Regions from separate parts of the Mesorhizobium sp. WSM1343 genome, predicted to be linked through region 1. Evidence: riboswitches for the same ligand, from Rfam matches in the RefSeq annotation. Region 1 holds a riboswitch; each other region holds the start of a gene.
The links. A riboswitch is a leader RNA that binds a small molecule or an ion and turns the genes downstream of it on or off. The one in region 1 is predicted to bind thiamine pyrophosphate.
Positions count from the first base shown of each region.

Region 1 (2,257 bases):
AGCCATCGAGATCAATTTCGATCCGGCCATCATAAGCTATCGCACGCTGCTGGAACGCTTTTTCCAGATCCACGATCCGACGACCCGCAACCGCCAGGGCAACGATGTCGGGACGAGTTATCGCTCGGCGATCTATTACACCAGCGACGAACAGAAGCGCATCGCCGAGGACACGATCGCCGATGTCGATGCCTCGGGCCTGTGGCCGGGCAAGGTCGTCACCGAAGTCGCACCCGTTGGCCCCTTCTGGGAAGCCGAGCCCGAGCATCAGGACTATCTGGAGAAATATCCCAACGGATACACCTGCCACTTCGTCAGGCCGGGGTGGAAGCTGCCGGTTCGGGAAAAAGCGGTGCCGTAGATACACTGATACGACAGGATTTGAGAAGCCGCGGAGCGCTCGCTCCGCGGCTTCTTTTCATTGCAATTCCTACTTGCCGCAATGGTTGTCATTAACTGTCGGCGCGGTGGTGCCCGGCGACGTTCCACTGGCATCGGGCTGTGCGCCCTGCGGATGGGCAGGGCAATTTTCATCCGCGTTTGAATTCGTGGTGCCCGGTGCTACCGTCGTACTGTTGGTCGTGCCGGGGTCTACCGTGTTCGGCGAAGCCGGCGTATTTGGGTCGACGGTGACCGACTTGCCGCTGCCGCCGGATCCGTCGGTGCCGCTTGTGCCATTGCTCTGCGCCATGGCCGATGTCGCCAGGCCAATGGTGAGCGCCGAAGCTGCGAGGATTTTCATGAACATGGTTTGTCTCCATTGTCTGTGAACTCGTCGCGTAGCGACTGGTGGGACAACCTCGCGGCCTGGTGAAGGTTCCCGATAAATTCTCGCGCCGGCAGAGCCAACTGCTCCCGCCCTGGCGCAATGCTTTTGGCGCAGTGCGATAAAAAAACGGCTTTTCCTTCAACTCGAATGATGCTTTAAGGCGCACATCCACAGGGGTGCTCCGTACGGTCGGGGCTGAGACGGGGGCGGCAAGCCCACAGACCCTAGAAGCTGATCTGGGTAATACCAGCGGAGCGAGGCGGGCGATGTTTTCAGGCGCACAGATTTCCCTATATCCCATGACCGACGATTTCGTCGGTGTCATCCTTGGCGCGCTCGGTGCGCTCGATCCCTGGCGCGACAAACTCAGGATCGAGACCGACGACATCTCGACCTTGCTGGTCGGGCCGCCCGAAGTGCTGTTTCCTGCCATGCGCGACCTCTTCGTGGCGGCGGCACGCAGCGGCAAACATTGCGTGTTGTCGGCCACCATCTCGCGCGGCTGCCCTGGCGAGCCGGACGATCCGATCTGCCGCTCCGATGCGTTTGGCGGGCCCGTCGGTCCACTCGGCCCGCGCAAGGACGCGGCCATCGCGGCGGTGCGCAATGCTGCTGCCACCGGCCAGCCTGCGGCGGCGCAGTTCTCGCTCTATGTGATGGGCACAGACGACCACATGGACGAGATCTACGGCTGCATAGACTTTCTCAAGCAGTCCGGCGTCTATGAGCGCTCCAAACATTTCTGCACGAAACTGCGCGGTGATGCCGGTGCGATCTTTTCGGCGCTGGACGAGGCTTTCTGCCGTTTCGGACCAGGCGCTGGCCACGTAACCCTCGACGTCACGGTCTCGGCCAACAGCCCGTCGGCCGTCTGAAGCCGCGCCGCTCTCGCGGCCGTCAAAGGTTATCTCCCGTGGTCTCATCATCAGTCGCTTCGCGCCCGATCGCGAGCTTTCTCGTCAAGGCAATGCCGGCCATGATCTCGGCCGGTTTGCTCCTGCTGGCGTGGGAGCTTTATGCCACCTATTCCGGCATCAGGGCCACGATACTGCCGGCGCCGTCACGCGTCTTCGAGCAAGCGATGCTCAATCGCGAGGCGCTGGTCGACAATGCCGTTCCGACCATCCGTGCCACGCTGCTTGGCTTTGCCTGTTCGCTCAGCGCCGCCTTCGTGCTGTCGATGCTGGTCGACTTCTTCCAGCCGCTGCGGCGTGCGTTGTTTCCCGTCTTCATCGTCAGCCAGACCTTGCCGCTGGTGGCGGTCGCGCCGCTGGTGGTGCTGTGGTTCGGCTTCGGGCTGGCGCCCAAGATCATGCTGGTGGCGCTGGTCACCTTCTTTCCGATGCTGGTCGCATTGGTCGAAGGCTATGAGGCGACCGAGGCCGAGATCGGGCAAATGCTGCGCGCCATGGGGGCAGGGCGCTGGCGCATCTTCCTGCTGGCGCGGCTGCCTTCGGCGCTGCCTTACTTCTTTGCCGGGTTGAGGAT
Region 1 is NZ_CM148370.1:3,165,726-3,167,982, forward strand. It holds gene msrA (peptide-methionine (S)-S-oxide reductase MsrA) at 1-361, shown strand, start outside; gene AC0NIL_RS15400 (hypothetical protein) at 431-748, opposite strand; TPP riboswitch at 932-1,045, shown strand; gene AC0NIL_RS15405 (YkoF family thiamine/hydroxymethylpyrimidine-binding protein) at 1,036-1,644, shown strand; gene AC0NIL_RS15410 (ABC transporter permease) at 1,737-2,257, shown strand, end outside.

Region 2 (2,257 bases), 2.6 Mb from region 1:
CCTAGCGAGGGCGCCGGTCTTTTTTCCTAGCGAAGTTCGTCTTGTCAGGATATCTGCACTTAGAACCAGTGGGGAACGGGGCGTGACAATTAGGGCGATGCTGTCTTTTGCCCCGAGAACAATTTTTCCCGAGGTTGGCTGATCGGCGATTGTGGCCTTCGCCCAATAAATGTTCAGGTCGCCACAAGCGACTTGATTGTCAAACGCAGTTATCCGACCAACCGGCTTGCGGTCGAAGATGCGCTCGACAAAGAGAATTTCGGCCATGAGCCGGCCGCTCAGCACGAAGAAGAACTCGACACCCATGACACCGAGGTTGATATCAGAAACGGGGAAGAAGTGGCCGATCAACACCAGTGCGATCGACAGGCCGCGCCATCCATCGAGATAGGTCAGCCTTGTTCTTGACGATGTATCGGCGGCGGACAGGGACACGACAAGCTGCGTCGCCGAGATATCCGTCATGCCGTTGCCTTCGCATTCCAACGATGCGAGGGCTGCAGATGCTCCTAGTCCGTTCGCATTCCTCGAAGCATATTGCAGCGCAATAGAGAGCGAGATGGCAACACTGTGGCGTTTACGGCCGTTATATCCGGGAGCGACGAAAAGGGCCGCGAAGACCCCTTCCCCAGGGTTGCCAACCCCAAGATCGGCAATCGGTATCTCAGTTGGCGGCAGCCACCGCGCGACGATGAGGATGAGACGGCGTCTCACCTTGTATGGGATCCTCCTCGCATTTGGTGCAGGACTCTTTTTCGGGTGTCTCCTTTAGTTGGGTCAAGCGGCTGCCGGCGGTCGGCTCTGTGGGGGTGGATAGGCGCCGCACCGGTACGTTTTGAGGTCAAGGTGACCGGGGCGAACCACGGGCTAAGCCGAGCTCAATCCATGGTCCTATCCGGAGCAATGCCGCCAGCTAGGCGATAGCTGCTTTCGACCGGACCCGAATGCGCTTGACAAATCGGAGCCGGCCCGTTCAACCTGGGGCATTGACCAGGGGAGTCCCGGCAAGGGGCTGAGATACTGCTGGCTTTCGCGGCGCAGTGACCCGTTGAACCTGATCCAGTTCATACTGGCGTAGGGACGGTGCAAGCGCTTTGCGGGAGTTTACGCCCGAGGTCCTGTTTCAGCAGGTCAACAGAAGCGTCTTTTCATCCTTCCGGCACAGAACTGGGTCTCCAATGCATGAGCAAAGGAGCCTCACGATGAATGCCATCACCCCTGCGGTCTCGACGGGACCACTGCCCGCCTCGCGGAAAATCCACAAGCCCGGTGCCATCCATCCCCACATCAGGGTGCCGATGCGAGAAATCTCCCTCCATCCGACGGCGGGCGAACCGCCTGTCACCGTCTACGATCCGTCCGGTCCCTATACCGACCCGACTGTCGAAACCAGCATCGAAAATGGCCTTGCCCGACTTCGCCACGAATGGATTACGGCACGCGGCGATGTCGAGGACTATGACGGCCGCCACGTCCGGCCGGAGGACAACGGATTTGCGGCGGGCGAGCGGCTGACGCCGGAGTTTCCAATTCGGAACCGGCCGCTCAGGGCCAAGCAGGGCAAGGCGGTGACCCAGCTTGCCTATGCGCGCGCCGGCATCATCACGCCCGAAATGGAGTTCGTCGCCGTCCGCGAGAACCTTGGCCGCGACATCTGGCGTGGCAAGCTTGAGCGCGACGGTGAAAGCTTCGGCGCGGCTATTCACGATTTCGTCACACCGGAATTCGTGCGCGACGAGGTGGCGCGCGGGCGCGCGATCATTCCCGCCAACATCAATCATCCCGAGAGCGAGCCGATGATCATCGGCCGCAATTTCCTGGTGAAGATCAACGCCAATATCGGCAATTCGGCGGTCACCTCCTCGATGGCGGAGGAAGTGGAAAAGATGGTCTGGGCGATCCGCTGGGGCGCCGACACGGTGATGGACCTGTCGACCGGCCGCAACATCCACAACATCCGCGAGTGGATCGTTCGCAATGCGCCGGTGCCGATCGGCACGGTGCCGCTCTATCAGGCGCTCGAAAAGGTCAACGGCATCGCCGAGGACCTGACCTGGGAAGTCTACCGCGACACGCTGATCGAGCAGGCCGAGCAAGGCGTCGACTATTTCACCATTCACGCCGGCGTGCGGCTGCACTACATCCCACTGACCGTTGACCGGGTCACCGGCATCGTCTCGCGTGGCGGCTCGATCATGGCCAAATGGTGCCTGCACCATCACCGGGAAAGCTTCCTCTACGAGCATTTCGCGGAAAT
Region 2 is NZ_CM148370.1:5,812,192-5,814,448, forward strand. It holds gene AC0NIL_RS28310 (hypothetical protein) at 193-408, shown strand; TPP riboswitch at 983-1,099, shown strand; gene thiC (phosphomethylpyrimidine synthase ThiC) at 1,203-2,257, shown strand, end outside.
Region 2: it holds a riboswitch for thiamine pyrophosphate, as region 1 does, so the genes downstream of both, thiC (phosphomethylpyrimidine synthase ThiC) here and AC0NIL_RS15405 (YkoF family thiamine/hydroxymethylpyrimidine-binding protein) in region 1, are expected to answer to the same signal.

Region 3 (2,257 bases), 1.8 Mb from region 1:
AGGCTGGCGGAACACTTCGCCGTCCTGCGGCTCGATCAGGCCGGCGGCGATCTTCAGCAGGGTCGACTTGCCGGACCCGTTGCGGCCGACCAGCGCGATCTTGTCGCCGGCCGAAGCCGTCAAGGCGGCGCCATCGAGCAGCGGCGTGCCGCCGAAGGTCAGTTTTATCCCGTCGAGGTTGAGAAGGGGCGGGGCCATGTCAGCTTTCAGGTAAGGGATAGGGATGAGCGAGCAGCATCGCGCGGCCATGGCCGAGCGCGATTTCGAGGCGGCCCCCGGTCTTGTCGGACTTGACCTCGTTGGAAATGGTCAGCGACGAACCGAACGCCACCTTGACGTGAGCGAGCGGCCATTTGGCGCCGGTGACGGTCAGGCCGTCGAGCTCGGAAAAGCCGAGCACCGAAAACAGCGTGCCGTCGGCATAGTCGAAGCCGGCCGTTCCGCGCAGCAGGGGGATGCCTTCCTGAGCGCCGCTGGTCAAAAGCACGTCCGTTCCCGCCTCCGCCAGCCGCAGGGCGAGCGACAGATGCAGAAAAGCGTGGTCGGCGCGCTTGCCGCCAAAGGCGCCGGCCAGCACCAGGCGGGTCGCGCCGCGCTCCAGTGCCGCGGCGACGGCAAGTTCGCCATCGGTCTGGTCCTTTTCCGCCGGGAAGGTCCGGCGCGGCACGGAAGCGAGATCGTCCGGCAGGTTCGCCGGCACCGAATCGAAATCACCCACCCACAGCTCCGGCACGAGACCCAGCAACCGCGCATGACCGATGCCGGCGTCGGCGGCGATGACGCGGGAGCCTTTGACCTGACGGTCGAGCCGTGGCGTACGGATGAGATCGCCGCCAAGCAGGATGGTGAATGTGCTCATATCGTGTGGCCCTTACCAGCCCGGCACGGGAAACGGAAGGCGGCAAACTCCCGCTTGCATGGCGGATCGGCCCGGCCTATGTGTCGAAACGCTCTAACGGGGTGCCGGACGCGATCTTCGCGGACCGGCTGAGAGGCAGTCTCGCCAACCCGCTGAACCTGATCCGGTTTGTACCGGCGGAGGGATTAGACGTTTCGGACAGTCCGACGCCTCAATTCCTTTCAATTCGAACGAAGGAGGCGCCGATGCGCACGCTTTTATACGCTCTTGTTTCAGCAACGGTCGTGGCCTTGTCCGGGCCCGCCTTGGCCAAGGACAAGCTCACCGTCTACACCTATGAGAGTTTCACCGCCGACTGGGGGCCGGGTCCCGTGGTGAAGAAGGAGTTCGAGGCCGAATGCGGCTGCGACGTCGACTTCGTCTCGGTCGCCGATGGCGTCGCGCTGCTCAACCGCGTCAGATTGGAAGGCGCATCGACCAAGGCCGATATCGTGCTTGGCCTGGATACCAATCTCACCGCCGATGCCAAGGCGTCAGGCTTGTTCGCGCCGCATGGCGCGGTGACGGATGTCAATGTGCCGGGCGGCTGGAGCGACGACACGTTTGTCCCCTTCGACTACGGCTATTTCGCTGTCGTCTACGACACGCAGAAGATGAAGACGCCGCCGAAGAGCCTGAAGGAGCTGATCGAAGGCAGTGCCAACGACAAGATCGTCATCCAGGACCCGCGCACCTCGACGCCAGGCCTCGGCCTGCTTCTTTGGGTCAAGTCGGTCTATGGCGACAAGGCACCCGAGGCCTGGGCCAAGCTCAAGGCCAAGGTGCTGACCGTGACGCCGGGCTGGAGCGAGGCCTATGGGCTGTTCACCAAGGGCGAGGCGCCGATGGTGCTGTCCTACACGACGTCGCCAGCCTACCACATGGTCGCCGAGAACACGGAGCGCTACCAGGCGGCCTCCTTCGAGGAGGGCGAGTATCTGCAGATCGAGGTGGCGGGTATCACCACGACAGGAGCCAAGAATCCGCTGGCGGCCAAGTTCATGGCCTTCATGACCGGGCCGAAATTCCAGGATGCCATCCCCGAGACCAACTGGATGTTCCCGGCAGGCAAGACCGACAAGCCGCTCAATTCGGCCTTCGACAAACTGGTCAAGCCAACGAAGACCTTGCTGTTCAGCCCGCAAGAGGTCTCTGCCAACCGCAAGGCCTGGGTCGATGAATGGCTGGCGGCGATGAGCAAGTAGGCAGCGCGATGGCGCCGGCGCATTCCACGGATTCCCGCGTCAGTGCCGGCATTGTCGCGCTCGCTGCAATCGCGCTGCTGATCGGCGGCGCGTTTGCCGGCCTGCTTTTCGAGGGCGCCCATGATTTCTCGGGCGCCTGGGCAGCCTTCGATCC
Region 3 is NZ_CM148370.1:1,382,480-1,384,736, forward strand. It holds gene AC0NIL_RS06650 (ABC-F family ATP-binding cassette domain-containing protein) at 1-198, opposite strand, end outside; gene AC0NIL_RS06655 (thiamine diphosphokinase) at 200-859, opposite strand; TPP riboswitch at 947-1,061, shown strand; gene thiB (thiamine ABC transporter substrate binding subunit) at 1,105-2,103, shown strand; gene thiP (thiamine/thiamine pyrophosphate ABC transporter permease) at 2,112-2,257, shown strand, end outside.
Region 3: it holds a riboswitch for thiamine pyrophosphate, as region 1 does, so the genes downstream of both, thiB (thiamine ABC transporter substrate binding subunit) here and AC0NIL_RS15405 (YkoF family thiamine/hydroxymethylpyrimidine-binding protein) in region 1, are expected to answer to the same signal.